DNA from 2 places in the Cobetia sp. ICG0124 genome. Region 2 is predicted to be linked to the other one. Evidence: predicted binding sites of a transcription regulator. Region 2 holds the regulator's gene; the other holds the start of a gene.
What was found. Region 2 encodes sigma-54, which starts transcription at its own class of promoters, with help from an activator protein. Its sites were predicted from a motif close to TGGCACNNNNNTTGCTNT; they were not measured.

Region 1: the regulator sigma-54 is predicted to act here: its motif matches at 5,200-5,217, upstream of urtA (urea ABC transporter substrate-binding protein).

What each region holds. Positions count from the first base shown of each region.
Region 1 covers NZ_CP024893.1:1,255,857-1,263,510, reverse strand. Annotated here, with positions in the region: gene urtE (urea ABC transporter ATP-binding subunit UrtE) at 1-77, opposite strand, end outside; gene urtD (urea ABC transporter ATP-binding protein UrtD) at 116-943, opposite strand; partial or broken gene urtC (urea ABC transporter permease subunit UrtC) at 989-2,065, opposite strand; gene urtB (urea ABC transporter permease subunit UrtB) at 2,069-3,721, opposite strand; gene urtA (urea ABC transporter substrate-binding protein) at 3,857-5,131, opposite strand; gene CU110_RS05805 (PLP-dependent aminotransferase family protein) at 5,254-6,675, shown strand; gene CU110_RS05800 (cytochrome ubiquinol oxidase subunit I) at 7,210-7,654, shown strand, end outside.
Region 2 covers NZ_CP024893.1:2,608,787-2,616,440, reverse strand. Annotated here, with positions in the region: partial or broken gene mgtE (magnesium transporter) at 1-371, opposite strand, end outside; gene CU110_RS12280 (HPr family phosphocarrier protein) at 536-805, opposite strand; gene rapZ (RNase adapter RapZ) at 792-1,706, opposite strand; gene CU110_RS12270 (PTS sugar transporter subunit IIA) at 1,753-2,223, opposite strand; gene raiA (ribosome-associated translation inhibitor RaiA) at 2,233-2,541, opposite strand; gene CU110_RS12260 (RNA polymerase factor sigma-54) at 2,748-4,196, opposite strand; gene lptB (LPS export ABC transporter ATP-binding protein) at 4,348-5,088, opposite strand; gene lptA (lipopolysaccharide transport periplasmic protein LptA) at 5,085-5,588, opposite strand; gene lptC (LPS export ABC transporter periplasmic protein LptC) at 5,598-6,281, opposite strand; gene CU110_RS12240 (HAD hydrolase family protein) at 6,281-6,850, opposite strand; gene CU110_RS12235 (KpsF/GutQ family sugar-phosphate isomerase) at 6,936-7,654, opposite strand, start outside.

The DNA of each region.
Region 1 (7,654 bases), 1.4 Mb from region 2:
GCGGGAATCTCCAGCGTGAGATCCCACAGCGTATGACTCTCGCCGTAGAACTGATTGAGCGACTCGATGCTCAGCAGCGGCGCCACGTCATTCGCCGGGATGTCCTGCGCTTGCGTCATCCGTCACTCTCTCCCAGGTAGACCTCGACGACCTTGGGGTCGCTCGATACCTCATCCATGCTGCCTTCCGCCAGTACCGAGCCCTGATGCAGCACCGTGACCTTGCGCGCGATGGAGCGCACGAAGCCCATGTCGTGCTCGACCACCACCACCGACTGGCGTCCCGCCAGGCTGGTCAGCAGCTCCGCGGTGCGCTCCATCTCCTGCTCGGTCATGCCGGCCACCGGCTCATCGACCAGCAGCAGACGCGGTTTCTGCATCAACAGCATGCCGATCTCCAGCCACTGCTTCTGGCCGTGGGACAGGATGCCCGCCTCGCGCGCATGCCATTCCTTGAGATGAATCGTCTGCAGCACTTCCTCGATCCGATCCCGAGTCTCGCCGGTCATGCGCGCGGTCAGGGTCGGGAAGATGCGCTTGTCGGTGGCCATCGCGAGTTCGAGATTCTCGAACACGCTGAGCGCCTCAAAGACGGTGGGCTTCTGGAACTTGCGGCCGATGCCCAGGGTGGCGATCTCGGGCTCACTCATGTGCAGCAGATCGTGGCGGCTACCGAACCACACCGAGCCACTGTCGGGGCGCGTCTTGCCGGTGATGATGTCCATCATCGTGGTCTTGCCGGCGCCGTTGGGGCCGATGATGCAGCGCAGCTCACCATCGTCGATGGTCAGGTTGAGGTCGTTGATCGCCTTGAAGCCATCGAAGCTGACACTGACATCCTCCAGATAGAGGATCGGCCCGTGGGTCACATCCACCGGCGAGACACGTGGGGTCAGGAAGTCGAACACGCGATCCCGCGTGGCCATCTCTTTCAACAGGCTCATGCCGTGGCCTCCTGACGACGAGCGCCTGCCCCAGCCACGCTGGGCGAACAGGCCGGCGATGCCCTTGGGCAACAGCACGGTGACCAGCACGAACAGACCGCCGAGAGCGAACAGCCAGGCGTCCGGCATGATGCCGGTGAACACCGTCTTGGCGTAATTGACGATCAGCGCGCCCAGCACGGCGCCGTAGAGCGTCGCGCGGCCGCCGAGCGCCACCCACACCACCACCTCGATGGAGAACAGCGGCGAGAACTCGCCGGGATTGATGATGCCGACCTGCGGCACATACAGCGCTCCCGCCACTCCGGCCAGCATCGCCGAGACCACGAAGATGAACAGCTGGACACGTTCGACGCGATAGCCCAGAAAGCGCGTGCGCGCCTCGGCGTCGCGACAGGCGATGCTCACGCGTCCGAGCTTGGAACCGACGATGCCGCGACACAGCAGATAACCGAGTCCCAGCGCCACACCGCTGGCGATGAACAGCGCGATGCGTACCGCATCCGTGCGCAGATCGAAGCCGAGAATGTCCTTGAAGTCGGTCAGGCCGTTGTTGCCGCCAAAGCCCATCTCATTGCGGAAGAACGCCAGCATCAAGGCGAAGGTCAGCGCCTGGGTGATGATGGAGAGATAGACACCGGTGACGCGGGAGCGGAAGGCCAGGAATCCGAACACCAGCGCCAGCAGCCCCGGTGCCAGCAGCACCATCAGGAAGGCGAAGCCGGGCATGTCAAAGCCCTGCCAGAACCACGGCAGCTCCTGCCAGTTGAGGAAGACCATGAAGTCCGGCAGTTCCGGATTGCCATACACGCCGCGGTCGCCCACCTGGCGCATCAGGTACATGCCCATGGCGTAACCGCCCAGCGCGAAGAAGGCCCCGTGGCCCAGGCTGAGGATGCCCAGGTAGCCCCAGACGAGATCCACCGCCACCGCCAGCAGCGCATAGCACAGGTACTTGCCCAGCAAGGTGACGGTGAAGGTGCTGACATGCAACGGGTTACTCTCGGGCAGCAGCACATGCAGCAGCGTGACCGCGAGTACCGACAGTGTCAGGACTGCCAGGAATATCTGGGTGGAGCGCTCCGTGAAGGGGCGCGCCAGCCAGGAACGTGAATCAGGCATGGATCAACCCTCCGCGGCGCGGCCCTTCTGCGGGAAGAGTCCCCGCGGGCGCTTTTGAATGAACAGGATGATGAACACCAGCACCACGATCTTGGCGAGGACCGCACCCGCCCAGGGCTCGAGGAACTGATTGAGCAGCCCCAGCGACATGCCGGCCACCAGCGTGCCCCACAAATTGCCGACCCCACCGAACACCACCACCATGAAGGAATCGATGATGTAGTTCTGGCCCAGGTTCGGCCCGACGTTGGTGATCTGCGAGAGCGCGACACCGGCAAGGCCGGCAACGCCGGAGCCGAGTGCGAAGGTCATGATGTCGACACGCGTCGCCTTGATGCCCATCGAGCGCGCCATGGCACGGTTCTGGGTCACCGCCCGCACCTCGAGCCCGAGACGGGTGCGGCGCATGATCAGCATCAAACCGGCGAACACGAACAGCGCGAAGCCGATGATGTAGAGGCGATTGAGCGTCAATGACAGCGCCTCATTGATCATCAGCGAGCCGCTCATCCACTCCGGCGTGACCACGATGCGATTCAGGGGCGAGATGGTGGTACGCACCAGCTGCTGCAGGATCAGGCTGATGCCGAAGGTGGCCAGCAAGGTCTCCAGCGGACGCCCCTTGAGGTGCTGGATGACGCTGCGCTCGATGATGACGCCCACCGCCGCCGCGACCAGAAAGCCTGCGGGAATGGAAAGCAGCAGTGCCAGCCCCGGCTGCCCGGGCAGCAGCTGCTGCATGCCCCAGGTGGTGTAGGCGCCCAGCATGATCAGTTCGCCATGCGCCATGTTGATCACGCCCATGACACCGAAGGTGATGGCAAGCCCGATGGCAGCCAGCACCAGTACCGAGCCCAGCGAGAGGCCGAAGTAGAGCGTCTCGAGCCCGCTGTTGAGCTTGAGCTTCTGCTCGATACCGGCCAGTGCTACCCGGGCGGCCTTGGCCAGCTGCGGGTCATCACTGGCCGCGGCACCATTGATGGCGGCGATCGCCGCGGCATTCAGGCTGCCGGACAGCGTCTCCAGCGCCGCAGGGTCGCCATTGGCTTCCAGCTGCTGGATGGCGAGCGCCTCCGCCAGGGTGGCGCGGGTATCAGCATCGGCTTCCTGCTCGATCAGGCTTGGCAGCCGCTCGGCCATGGTCTCATCGACACTGCCGCGCAGGCCGCGCGCCGCCGCGAGCCGGACCTCGGCCTCCGGGGACAACAGGTCGATCATCGACAACACACCATCGATATGGCCACGCAGCGAGTTGTTGCTGCGCAGTGTCTCGAGCTCACGCCGCGAGACCTTGCCGGCGGAGTCGCCGGACAGGGCGTCGGAAACGGCCCATTCGCGGCCGCGATTGCTGTCGATGATCAGGAAGCGCTCGCCGCTCTTGAGGCGAGCCAGCTTGCTTGAGGAGAAGGCTTCCAGCCAGCCACGCGCGCGCTCATCGCCGCTCACGGCGATCTCATCGATCACGGCCGGCTTGGCGGGATTGCGCGCCTCGGCAAGTCGGGTCAGCAAGGTCTGGGCAGCGCCGTCAGACAGACGCGCTGACTGCCCAGTCGCGGATTCGGACTGGGCAGCGGCAAACAGGGGGAATGACAGAAGACAGATCAGCAGCATCCTCTGCCAGCACCAGCGGAACATCGTTGCAACGGAGATAGACATCAAGAAGGCCATCCATGGTGAACGCGCGAAGGCGTCATCAGTCTCCGAGGGCGTCGCGACCTCGGAGACTGACACTCAGCGAGGCGGCACGCAGGCTCACATGCGCGCCGCCTCACTCTCAGAACGTGCTACGCCTCATTGCGTGGCGACGTTCTGTTGAGCCCCACAGGAATGGGTCACGACGTTGTAGTTGCCGCACTCCATCGGTTTGCGCCAGTCGCTGATCAGGTCCTTGGAACCTTCCAGATAGTCCGACCAGGCATCGCCTGCCACGGTGGAGGGGGTCTGCCAGACGACGGAGAACTGGCCGTTGTCCTGGATCTCGCCGATCAGCACCGGTTTGGTGATGTGATGGTTGGGCATCATGGTGGCGTAGCCGCCGGTCAGGTTGGGAACGGATACGCCGATGATGGCGTCCTTGACCGCATCGACCTCGACACTGCCTGCCTTGCGAGCGGCTTCCATCCACATGTTGAAGCCGATGTAGTGGGCTTCCATCGGGTCATTGGTGACCGCATCTTCCTTGCCGGTGTAGGCGATCCACTCATCGATGAAGTCGTAGTTGGTGTCGCTGTCCACGCTCATGAAGTAGTTCCAGGCCGCGAGATGCCCGACCAGCGGTGCAGTATCGATGCCCGAGAGCTCCTGCTCGCCCACCGAGAAGGCCACCACCGGAATGTCCTCGGCATCGATGCCCTGGTTGGCCAGCTCACGATAGAACGGCACGTTGGCATCGCCGTTGATGGTGGACACCACGGCCGTCTTCTTGCCGGCGCTGCCGAAGGACTTGATGTCCGAGACGATGGACTGCCAGTTGGAATGACCGAAGGGCGTGTAATTGACCATCACATCCTCGTCGGCCACACCGTGAGACTTGAGGTAGGCGGCCAGGATCTTGTTGGTGGTACGCGGATAGACATAGTCCGTGCCTGCCAGCACCCAGCGCTCCACGCCCACATCGTTCATCAGATAATCCACTGCCGGAATCGCCTGCTGATTGGGCGCCGCCCCGGTATAGAAGACATTCTCCGAGGACTCCTCGCCCTCATACTGCACCGGATAGAACAGCAGGCCGTTGAGCTCCTCGACCACCGGCAGCACCGACTTGCGCGAGACGGACGTCCAGTTGCCGAAGATCACGTCGACCTTGTCCTGCGCCAGCAGTTCACGCGCCTTCTCGGCGAACAGCGGCCAGTTGGAGGCCGGGTCGACCACGACGGGCTCCAGCTTGCGTCCCAGCAGCCCGCCCTTCTCGTTCTGCTTCTCGATCAGCATCAACATGGTGTCTTTCAGTGTCGATTCACTGATCGCCATGGTGCCGGACAGTGAATGCAGGATGCCGACCTTGATCGGCCCCTCTTCCGCCTGGGCGACATTGGCCAGCGAGAAACCGACACAGGCGGACAGCATTGCGGCAGCAATTTTCTTGTTCACGACATTCCCTCGTATCTTGTTGTACTTGTTATCCCGACTGAGGTAGTGCAATTGATGTGCCAGCTCCTTGCCTCCCCGACTCCTCCAGGAAAGCCCTCATGAAGCGTTATGAACGCTTTGCCGCCGAGATCTCCAACCTGATTCGAACCGGCATTCTCGCGCCGGGTGAGCGCGTGCCGTCGGTGCGTCAGGCCAGCAAGGCGCATGGCATCAGCCCCTCTACCGTCTTCCAGGCGTATTACCTGCTGGAGAATCAGGGATTGATCAGTGCGCGGCCGCGCTCGGGATATTTCGTGCGCGACAATGCCTCACGGATACTTGATGAGCCGCATGTCGCCCTGCAGCAGCAAGCCCCTTCCGATGTCGCCGTCAGTGAACTGGTGTTCTCGGTGCTGGGCTCACTGCGCGACAACGACACCGTGCCCTTCGGCTCTGCCTTCCCGAGCCCGGAGCTCTTTCCGCTCGCGCGGCTTGCGACCAGCATGACGCGTGGGCTGCGCCAGCTGTCATCGCATGCCGTGATCTCCGACATGACCACAGGCCATCCTGACCTGTGCCGACAGATCGCTCAGCGCTACATGGTCAACGGCATGCAGCTGCCGACAGAGGCGCTGGTGATCACCAATGGCGCCATGGAAGCGCTCAATCTTGGCCTGCAATGTGTCACCCAGACCGGGGACCTGGTCGCCATCGAGGCGCCGGCCTTCTATGCCACGCTTCAGGTGCTTGAGCGGCTCAAGCTGCGCGCGGTGGAAATTCCGGTACACCCGCGCGACGGGATCGATCTCGAGGTGCTCGAGAATCGTCTGGAGACGCTGCCCATCAAGGCCTGCTGGTTCATGAGCCATCTGCAGAATCCGCTGGGGGCCAGCTTGAGCGATGCGCGCAAGGCGCAACTGTATGCGCTGCTCTGCCGTCATCAGCTGCCGATGCTGGAGGATGATGTCTACGCGGAGCTTTATTTCGATCAACGTGCCGAGGTGTCGCCCCCGCAGCCCGTCAAGGCGCTGGATGTCGAGGGCCTGGTGATGCACTGCGGGTCGTTCTCCAAGTGCCTGGCGCCGGGCTATCGGGTGGGCTGGATATCCGCGGGGCGGCATACCCGGGAGATTTCGCGCCTCAAGCTGATGACGACCATCTCGCCATCGCTGCCTGCCCAGGTGGCCCTGGCCGACTACCTCCAGCATGGCGGCTACGACCGCCACCTGCGCAAGCTACGCCTGGCGCTCGAGACCCAGCAGACGGCCATGCTGGCAGCCATTGATCGCTACTTCCCTGCAGACACCCGCGTTACCCATCCCCACGGGGGCTATTTCCTGTGGTGCGAGCTTCCCGAGCACATCGACTCGCTGGCCCTGTTTCAGCAGGCACTGGCCCACGGCATCAGCCTGGCGCCGGGGCCCATCTTCTCGGCCACCCAGGGCTTCAAGCATTGCATTCGCTTGAGCTACGGCCACCCGTGGGACGCGGCGTCAGAGCGCGCCATGCAAACATTGGGTGAATTGCTCAAGGCAGCCTGACACGCGGACCACTCAGGTTGTATGCGATATGCGATATGCGATATGCAGGATGCGAGAAGCGCCTTGAGTATGTGCGCATGAGTGCGCGCAAATACCGCAGTCCTTGCTGCCGCCTTGCCACACAGTCTTCACGCGTTATCCGCTGCGTCAAAACAGTCTTTTGCGGTGCATATCACTCGCTCGAGAGCCGCTTGCCACGCCTTGATTGCGCACCGTTTTACTCACCTTGATTGCCTGCCCTGATGCCGCATGTGTGCCCCTGCAGAGTGCGCCAGAGCCCGCCATGGCGGGGCCTGCCGCCTAGGGCGATGAGGCCCCTCCTGTCCGGCTCGCCTTGCTGGATTCTTGCCATACCGCCTGGCTGGCGGGTTGACTGGCTCACGGGCATTTCACGCCAAGCCAAGGTTCAGCTCGCAACTGATATGGTTTTTTCTCGCACAACTGAGCCTGTTATGGGATCAGGCGGCTCCCTAGAGTAGCGGCGAAGATTCAGGCAGGGCCGTCCCCCTTGCCGCCTACTCAGGAGACATTGCCATGTTCGGCACCGAGGCCATCGACCTGGCCAGGATACAGTTCGCCTTCACCATCTCGTTTCACATCATCTTCCCGGCCATCACCATTGGCCTCGCCAGCTATCTGGCGGTGCTGGAAGGCATGTGGTTGAAGACAGGCACACAGGTCTACCGCAATCTCTATCATTTCTGGTCGAAGATATTCGCGGTCAACTTCGCGATGGGTGTGGTGTCGGGACTGGTCATGGCCTACCAGTTCGGCACGCATTGGAGCGGTTTCTCGGCCTTTGCCGGCAGCGTGACCGGGCCACTGCTGACCTATGAAGTGCTGACCGCCTTCTTCCTCGAAGCCGGCTTCCTCGGCGTGATGCTATTTGGCTGGAATCGCGTCGGTCGCGGCCTGCACTTCTTCTCGACCTGCATGGTCGCACTCGGCACCCTGGTCTCGATGTTCTGGATCCTGTCGT
Region 2 (7,654 bases):
GCGTTCCTGCGCCTCCATGGAGTCGAGGACTTCGAGAATCACGGCATTCGGAAGCCGCTGGAGGATGTCGGCGACATCATCCGGTTCCAGATTCTCGGTGGCGGCCAGGACGTCCTCGGCATCCATGTCCTTGAGGAAGTCGCTCTGGATATCCTCGCCAAGGTATTGGAGCACATCGCCCTGAAGTTCGGCGTCGACCAGCTCCCAGAGCAGGTTGCGCTCCTTGGGGGGGAGGATTCCAGCAAGTGGGCCACGTCCACCGGTGCCAGGCCGCGATTCAGCATGCGCCTTGCCTGATCCAGCTCGCCACTTTCCAGTGCCTGTGACAGGCGATCAAGTCTTGGCTTGAGTTTGCGTGACGTCTTGCTCATCTGTCGGCTTCCCCTGTCGACATGAAGGACAGCGTTGATTCTACCATTGGCGCAGGGGGGCGCGTCGACAAAAGAAAACACTGTTTCTTATCGATAGGGCAATCAGCGCGGAAAAAGTGGCAGAAAGCCGGCGGGCGGGGGATGTCAGACGGGGTGCGGCGGCGTCATTCTTCCTCTTCGAAGCGCGCCTCGAACAGGGACTCGATCGCAGACAGGGCCTCATCTGCCTGTTCGCCCTCGACATCGATGATCAGCGCCGTGCCACACGGGGCTGCCAGCATCAGCAGCGCCATGACGTTGGCCGCGTTGGCGCGTCGCTCACCGTGACTGACCATGACCGTGGCCTCGAAGGGCGCACAGCAGTTGACCAGCTTGGTGGCAGCGCGAGCATGCAGCCCGCGCTTGTTGGTCAGAACCAGTTCACGACTGGGCATCGTGTGACTCCTGACGGGTATCGCTGATCGCCAGGGCCGTATGGATCCCCAGTTCCCGGTGGCGTAGACGCACTTCCGGAAGCTGCTTGGCGAAATGTTCGGCCAGCTGCTCGCAGAGATAGACGCTGCGATGCTGGCCGCCGGTACAGCCCACCGAAACGGTCAGGTAGCTGCGATTGCTGGCCTGATAGGCGGGCAGCCAGCGTTCCAGCCAGCCGGCGATGTCATCCTGCATCGCCTTGACGTCCGGGTAGCGCTGCAGGAATTCCGCCACGCTGTCATCACGACCGGTATCGCTGCGCAGATTGATGTCCCAGTAGGGGTTGGGCAGGCAGCGGGCATCGAACACCATGTCGGCATCGGTCGGCACGCCATGCTTGAAGCCGAAGGACTCGAAGGTGAGTGTCAGATGACGAGAGCTGTGCTGCGCGACCTGTTCGGTGATGCGCGAGCGCAGGTCATGCACGCTGAGGTTGGTCGAGTCGATGACCAGATCCGCCTTCTGACGAATCGGGGCCAGTGTCTGCTGCTCGATCTCGATGGCCTCGGCCAGCGTGCGGTCATTGTCACGGGTCAGCGGATGACGGCGGCGGGTCGCGGAATAGCGTTCGAGCAGGACACGGGAGTCCGTGGTCAGGTAGACGACCTGCACATCCATGCCGCTCTGACGAACGCTGTCGAGCAGTTCGGGGAAGCGACTCAGGGCATCGGGGAGGTTGCGCGCGTCAATGGAGACCGCGATGCGCCGGCGGGTGGGGCTGTCCTTTTCCAGCTGCTCGACCAATGGTGCCAGCAGCATGCCGGGCAGATTGTCGATGGCATAGTAGCCAATGTCTTCCAGCGCCTGGAGGGCAATCGATTTGCCGGAACCGGAGCGACCACTGATGATCACGATCTTCATGGAGTGCTCTCCCAGGGCGAGGTCAGCATGAGGTGAAAGCGGAGGTTCAGCGCGCCGGCAATTCGGCGATGGCCGAGGTCAGGGCATCGAACAATGCTCGCTGACTGTCTGCCTGGCGCAATGCTGCCCGGTTGGTGGGCGAGTTGAGCAGTTCCGCCACCTGGCCGAGCAGAGTGAGATGGGTGTCATCTGCCTCCTCGGGGACCAGCAGCACGAACAGCAGATCGATGGGTTCGCCATCGATGGCGTCAAAGTCGATGGGGTCACCGAGCTTCATGAACGCCGCGATGGGGGTCTTGCAGTGTGGACTGCGTGCATGTGGCACGGCCACGCCGTGGCCGATACCCGTCGAACCCAGTCTCTCGCGCCCGATCAGGCGCGAGAAGACTTCCTGGCTGTCCAGGCTGGGAATGTTCTGAGCAATGAAGGTGCTGAAGAATTCCAGCACCCGCTTCTTGCTCCCCCCGGGGACGCCGTAGAGCGTGCGCTCGGGGGGAAGGATCTGATCAAGTGTCATGGCAGAAGGTCAACGGGTCCCGGTGCCCTGAGAGCGAGCCTGGGACTTTTCCTTGTGTTTGACCAGCTGGCGGTCCAGCTTGTCGGCGAGCGCGTCGATGGCAGCGTACATGTTGGGGTCTTCTGCCAGGGCATGGAGGTCGGCGCCAGCGGCGTGCAGGGTGCAGGCAGCCTGTTGGCGTTCCTTCTCGATCGACAGTGTCACCTGAACATTGGTGATGTTGTCGTAATGCCGTTCGAGGCGAGCGAGCTTCTCGTTGACATAATCGCGGAGAGGATCGGTGAGTTCCACATGATGCCCGGTGATATTCACTTGCATGGACACGCTCCTTTATCCAGCGGGTTGCCTTTGAATTGTAACCCTTTTTGACTGCGAGCAAACCCTGATTGAACGCGCGGCCACGGTGTACCGAGCGTCTACCCCGACAATGCCCAAGCTTTGAACAAAGATCAACGCTGCGCTGCATCGTGGGGCAAGGCTTGTCTTCAACCCAGCGAGGGATATCAGCAGGTTCTTCATGAGCATCACGCCAAGCGCTTGCGCTCGCTGGAGGAGGGGATGCCCATGGCCTCGCGATACTTGGCGACCGTCCGGCGCGCTACCTCGATGCCATCACTGGCCAGCAGATCCACCAGGCGTGAGTCGGACAATGGCTTGCGCGCCGGTTCTTCCGAGATCAGCTTGCGAATGCGCGCGCGGATCGCGGTGCTGGAATGCGCGTCACCGTTGCCGCTGCCACCCACCTGACTCGAGAAGAAGAACTTGAGTTCGAACACGCCTCTCGGGGTGTGGATATATTTCTGGGTGGTCACCCGCGAGATGGTGGATTCGTGCATCTCGACCACTTCCGCGATGTTGGCGAGGATCAGCGGCTTCATGCCTTCTTCCCCCTGCTCGAGGAAGTCGATCTGGCGCGCCATGATCTCGCGGCCCACCTTGAGCAGGGTGTCATTGCGTGAGGACAGGCTCTTCATCAGCCAGCGGGCTTCCTGAAGATTGTCCTTGAGGAAGGTGTTGTCCGCGGACTTGTCGGCCCGCTTGATGAGGGCGGCATATTCCGGCTGGATACGCAGCTTGGGCAGCGCTTCCGGGTTGAGCTCGACCTGCCAGCCGTGACGCGTATGACGGACCAGCAGGTCCGGGATGACGTAATCACTGGCAGGCTCGCCCCAGGCGGACGCCGGGCGCGGGTCGAGCGCCCGTACCAGACGAATGACGTGATCCAGCTCATCATCATCCAGGCTCAGGCGACGCTTGAGCAGCTTGCGATCGTCATTGCCCAGTGCCTCGAGGAATTGCCGCACCAGACGGCGGGCCTGGGCCAGCAGCGGCAGATCGTCCGGCAGCAGGGCCAGCTGCAGCAGCAGACATTCGCGCAGGTCTCGAGCGAACACACCGGTGGGATCGAACTGCTGAAGGCGCAGCAGGACCTGCTCGAGTTCCGACGCCTTGAGGCCGGGCAGTCCCTGACCTCGCAGGCCATCGACCAGTTCGTCCAGGCTCATGCTCAGGTAGCCGGCCCCATCCACCGCATCGATCAGACTCTCCGCCATCTGGCGTTCACGTGCATCGAGGTCCGTCATCGCCAGCTGCCAGCGCAGGTGGTCCTGCAGGCTTTCGACACTGGTGTTGCGATCGAAGTCCGGCCCGTCCTCGCTCGAGCTTCCGCTGCCGGAACTGGTCAGGCTGCCTGCGTGATCCTGGTAGAGGTCCGACCAGTCACTGTCGAGAGGGTATTCTTCAGGAATCTCGCTGTTGGTCTCGGAGGTGGAGATCTCGCTCTTGTCCTGTGTCTCCGCGACATCCAGCGACTCGTATTCCTCGTCAAGCTCCAGCATGGGGTTTGACTCAAGCGCCTGCTGTATCTCCTGACGCAGGTCCAGCGTCGACAACTGCAGCAGCTGGATCGCTTGCTGAAGTTGCGGGGTCATGGTCAGGGAAGTGCCGAGTCGAAGCTGCAAGGTGGGTTTCATGGGGTCTGTCATTCACGGCAAAGGAACGTGCATCTACGCTATACCGTGGGTCGGGGCACTGACAAGGGGCAGTCGAGAATATTCAAGCAACTTGCATGCCATGTTGCCACCAAGGTGGTATGGACGTCATGCGTTCGAGTGAGGTGTGGCACTAGAGCTTGAACTCATGGCCCAGGTAGACATCACGCACCTGCTGGTTGGCGAGGATGGTGTCGGCGTCGCCATGCGCGATGATCTGACCATCGCCCACGATGTAGGCGGTATCGCAGATGTCGAGTGTCTCGCGCACGTTGTGGTCGGTGATCAGCACCCCGATACCGCGGTCGCGCAGCTGGCGCACGATGCTCTTGATCTCGCCCACCGAGATGGGGTCCACGCCGGCAAACGGCTCATCGAGCAGCACGAAGTCTGGCTCGGTGGCCAGTGCGCGAGCGATCTCCACGCGGCGGCGCTCCCCGCCGGAAAGGCTCATGCCGGCACTGTCACGAATATGCGTGATGCTGAACTCGTTGAGCAGCTCCTCCAGGCGTGCCTTGCGTCCGTTGCGATCCAGGTCCTTGCGCGTCTCGAGGATCGCCATGATGTTGTCGGATACCGAGAGCTTGCGGAAGATCGAGGCTTCCTGGGGCAGATAGCCGATGCCGGCGCGAGCCCGCTGATGCATGGCGGCGCCGGACAGGTCGTGGTCATCGATGGTCACGCTACCGGCATCCGAGCGCACGAGGCCGACGATCATGTAGAACGAGGTCGTCTTGCCGGCCCCGTTGGGGCCCAGCAGGCCTACGATGTCACCCTGGCGGATTTCCAGCGAGATGTCCTTGACGACCTTGCGACCCTTGTAGGCCTTGGCCAGATGACGAGCGCTGAGGGTACGTGGGCTGGCAGCAGTCATGTGCCATTGCTGGCATTGACCTGGCGCTTGTCCAGGAAGTATTCCACGTAGCCACCTTCGAAGGTGTCATCGCCTTTCTCCAGACGGGCATCGCCGACCAGTTCCACCCGACGTTCCAGCGCGTGGTAGCGAATGGTATTCGCCCAGCCCTTGACCAGTCGCTCGTCGGTATCGGGTTTCTGCTCCATGTAGGCGCGCTGGCCGGTGGCCTTGACCAGGGAAATCTCGCCGCTGTCGGCGCGACTGATGTCCACGCGCGCGGCATCCAGCTTCATGCTGCCCTGGCGCATTTCCACGCGACCGGTATAGGTGGCTGTGCCGGCCTTGTCATCCAGTGACAGTGAGTCGGCGGCAATGTTGATCGGCTGGTTGGCATCGCTGTCCAGCGCCAGTGCGGTCGGGGAAAGCGTCGTCATGCCAAGTGCCAGGCCAAGGGCCATGACACCGGGTCTGAGTGTCTGGCGCCAGACCGTCAAGGGCGTGAGAGTCGTTGAAGTCATGGGGTGCGCTCACTGATCCTGGGCCGGCGCGGCATCGAAGGTGCTGGAGACGCGGCCATCATCGTCACGGGTGGTGTCATTGCCGGTGTCGAGAGTCTCGGCTTCCCGGGCGGCATCGCTCTTGCCCTTGCCGGGTTGCAGGGTACTGCGGACGCGGCCTTCCAGCTGGGCGGAATCCTGAGAGAGGTCAGCGCTGAAGCGATCACTCTCGACGCGTTGACCATTCTGGGTGATCACCACCGGCACGTCACTCCAGGCACGATTCTGCTCACGACTGTAATGCAGCACGTCGGTGTCCAGTGTCCAGGCGTCCGAAGGCTGGCGCAGTCTGGCATTGCCCTCGAGGGTGAAGGTGTCGCCGCCGGCGCTCAACACGCCACTGTCACCCGTGGCGTACCAGCGACGGTCTTCGCTGTCGTTGGTCCGGATCTTCGGTGCCTGCGCACGCGTCACGTCATCGCCTGGCGTGTGTTCGATGTGCGGGGAGGTCATCGACTGGATCGACACTCCCCGCGCATCGAAGCGCGTCATGTCAGCCCCGTCGAGATAGTAATCCGGCTCATCACTGCTGGCGTCGACATCCACTGTCGATTCCAGACTGTTGCGCTGCTCGATCAGGGCCATGACGCCGCCGACCAGCAGGAGCAGCAGCATCAGCCACAGGCGCGGAGAGGGACGGGGAAGACGTGGCATCAGGCGCGCGACTCCTGCAGATAGGTATCCAGCACCGAGGCCCAGTGGCCCTGTGCCTTGAGCAGCAGATCACAGATCTCGCGCACGGCACCATCACCGCCCTGACGAGTGGTCACCCAGTTGGCTTCACTCATCACATAGGGCATGGCGTTGGGAACGCTGACCCCCAGACCGACGCGACGGATGGCTTCGCGATCCGGCAGGTCATCTCCGCAGTAGGCCACCTCATCCAGCGCGATATCGTGCTCGCGACACAGGTTGGTCAGCGCGACCAGCTTGTCCTCGCGGCCCTGAATGACGTCCTGGATACCCAGCTCCTTGGCGCGACGTTCCACCATCGGTGAGCTGCGACCCGTGATCAAGGCGACTCGGATACCGCTGCGCAGGATCAGCTTGAGGCCGTGGCCATCCTGGACATGGAAGCTCTTGGTTTCCACGCCATTGGCATCGTAGTGCAGCCGGTTGTCCGTCAGCACGCCGTCCACATCCAGCGCCAGCAGGCGCACGCGACGTGAGCGGTCGATGATGTCCTGGGGGTAGTCCTCCGCCAGGGAAGTGATGTCATTCATGGTCTTTCTCCTCGCATTCCGTGCATGCGTGACGCATTCCTGTAGGCGACGCTGTCGTGCAGAGACAGCAATCCCGCGGGGGAGTTCAGATCACGCCGCTGGCCAGCAGGCCGTGCATGTGGATGGCGCCGATCGGGTGCTCATCCTCGTCACAGACTACCAGAACGCTGATGCGGTTTTCTTCCATGATGCGCACCGCCTCGGCGGCCAGCATGCTGGAACGGATGGTCTTGCCACCGCGCGTCATGACGTCATCGACCTTGAGCGCACGCAGATCGCCGTGCTGATCCAGGGTGCGGCGCAGATCCCCATCGGTATAGACGCCGACCAGATGCTCGTCCTCGTCGATCACGCAGGTGAACCCCATGCCCTGGCGGGTGATCTCGAGCAGCGCATCGCGCAGCGGGCTGCCCAGCGCCACGCGTGGCAGGGCATCGCCTTGATGCATGACGTCCTGGACGCGCAGCAGCAGTCGCCGCCCAAGGCTGCCACCGGGATGAGAGAGTGCGAACTCCTCGGCGGTGAAGCCGCGGGCTTCCAGCAGTGCCACGGCCAGCGCATCCCCCATCACCAGTGCGGCGGTCGTGGAGGCCGTCGGTGCCAGGTTCAGCGGACAGGCCTCCTGGGCGACGCTGGTGTCCAGGTGTGCGTCTGCATCACGCGCGAGCGTCGAGCCGGGCTTGCCGGTCATCGAGACCAGCGGCGTCCCCATGCGCTTGAGCAGTGGCAGCAGGGCGGTGACTTCGGCGGTTTCACCGGAATTGGACAGTGCCAGCACCGTGTCCGACGAGGTGATCATGCCGA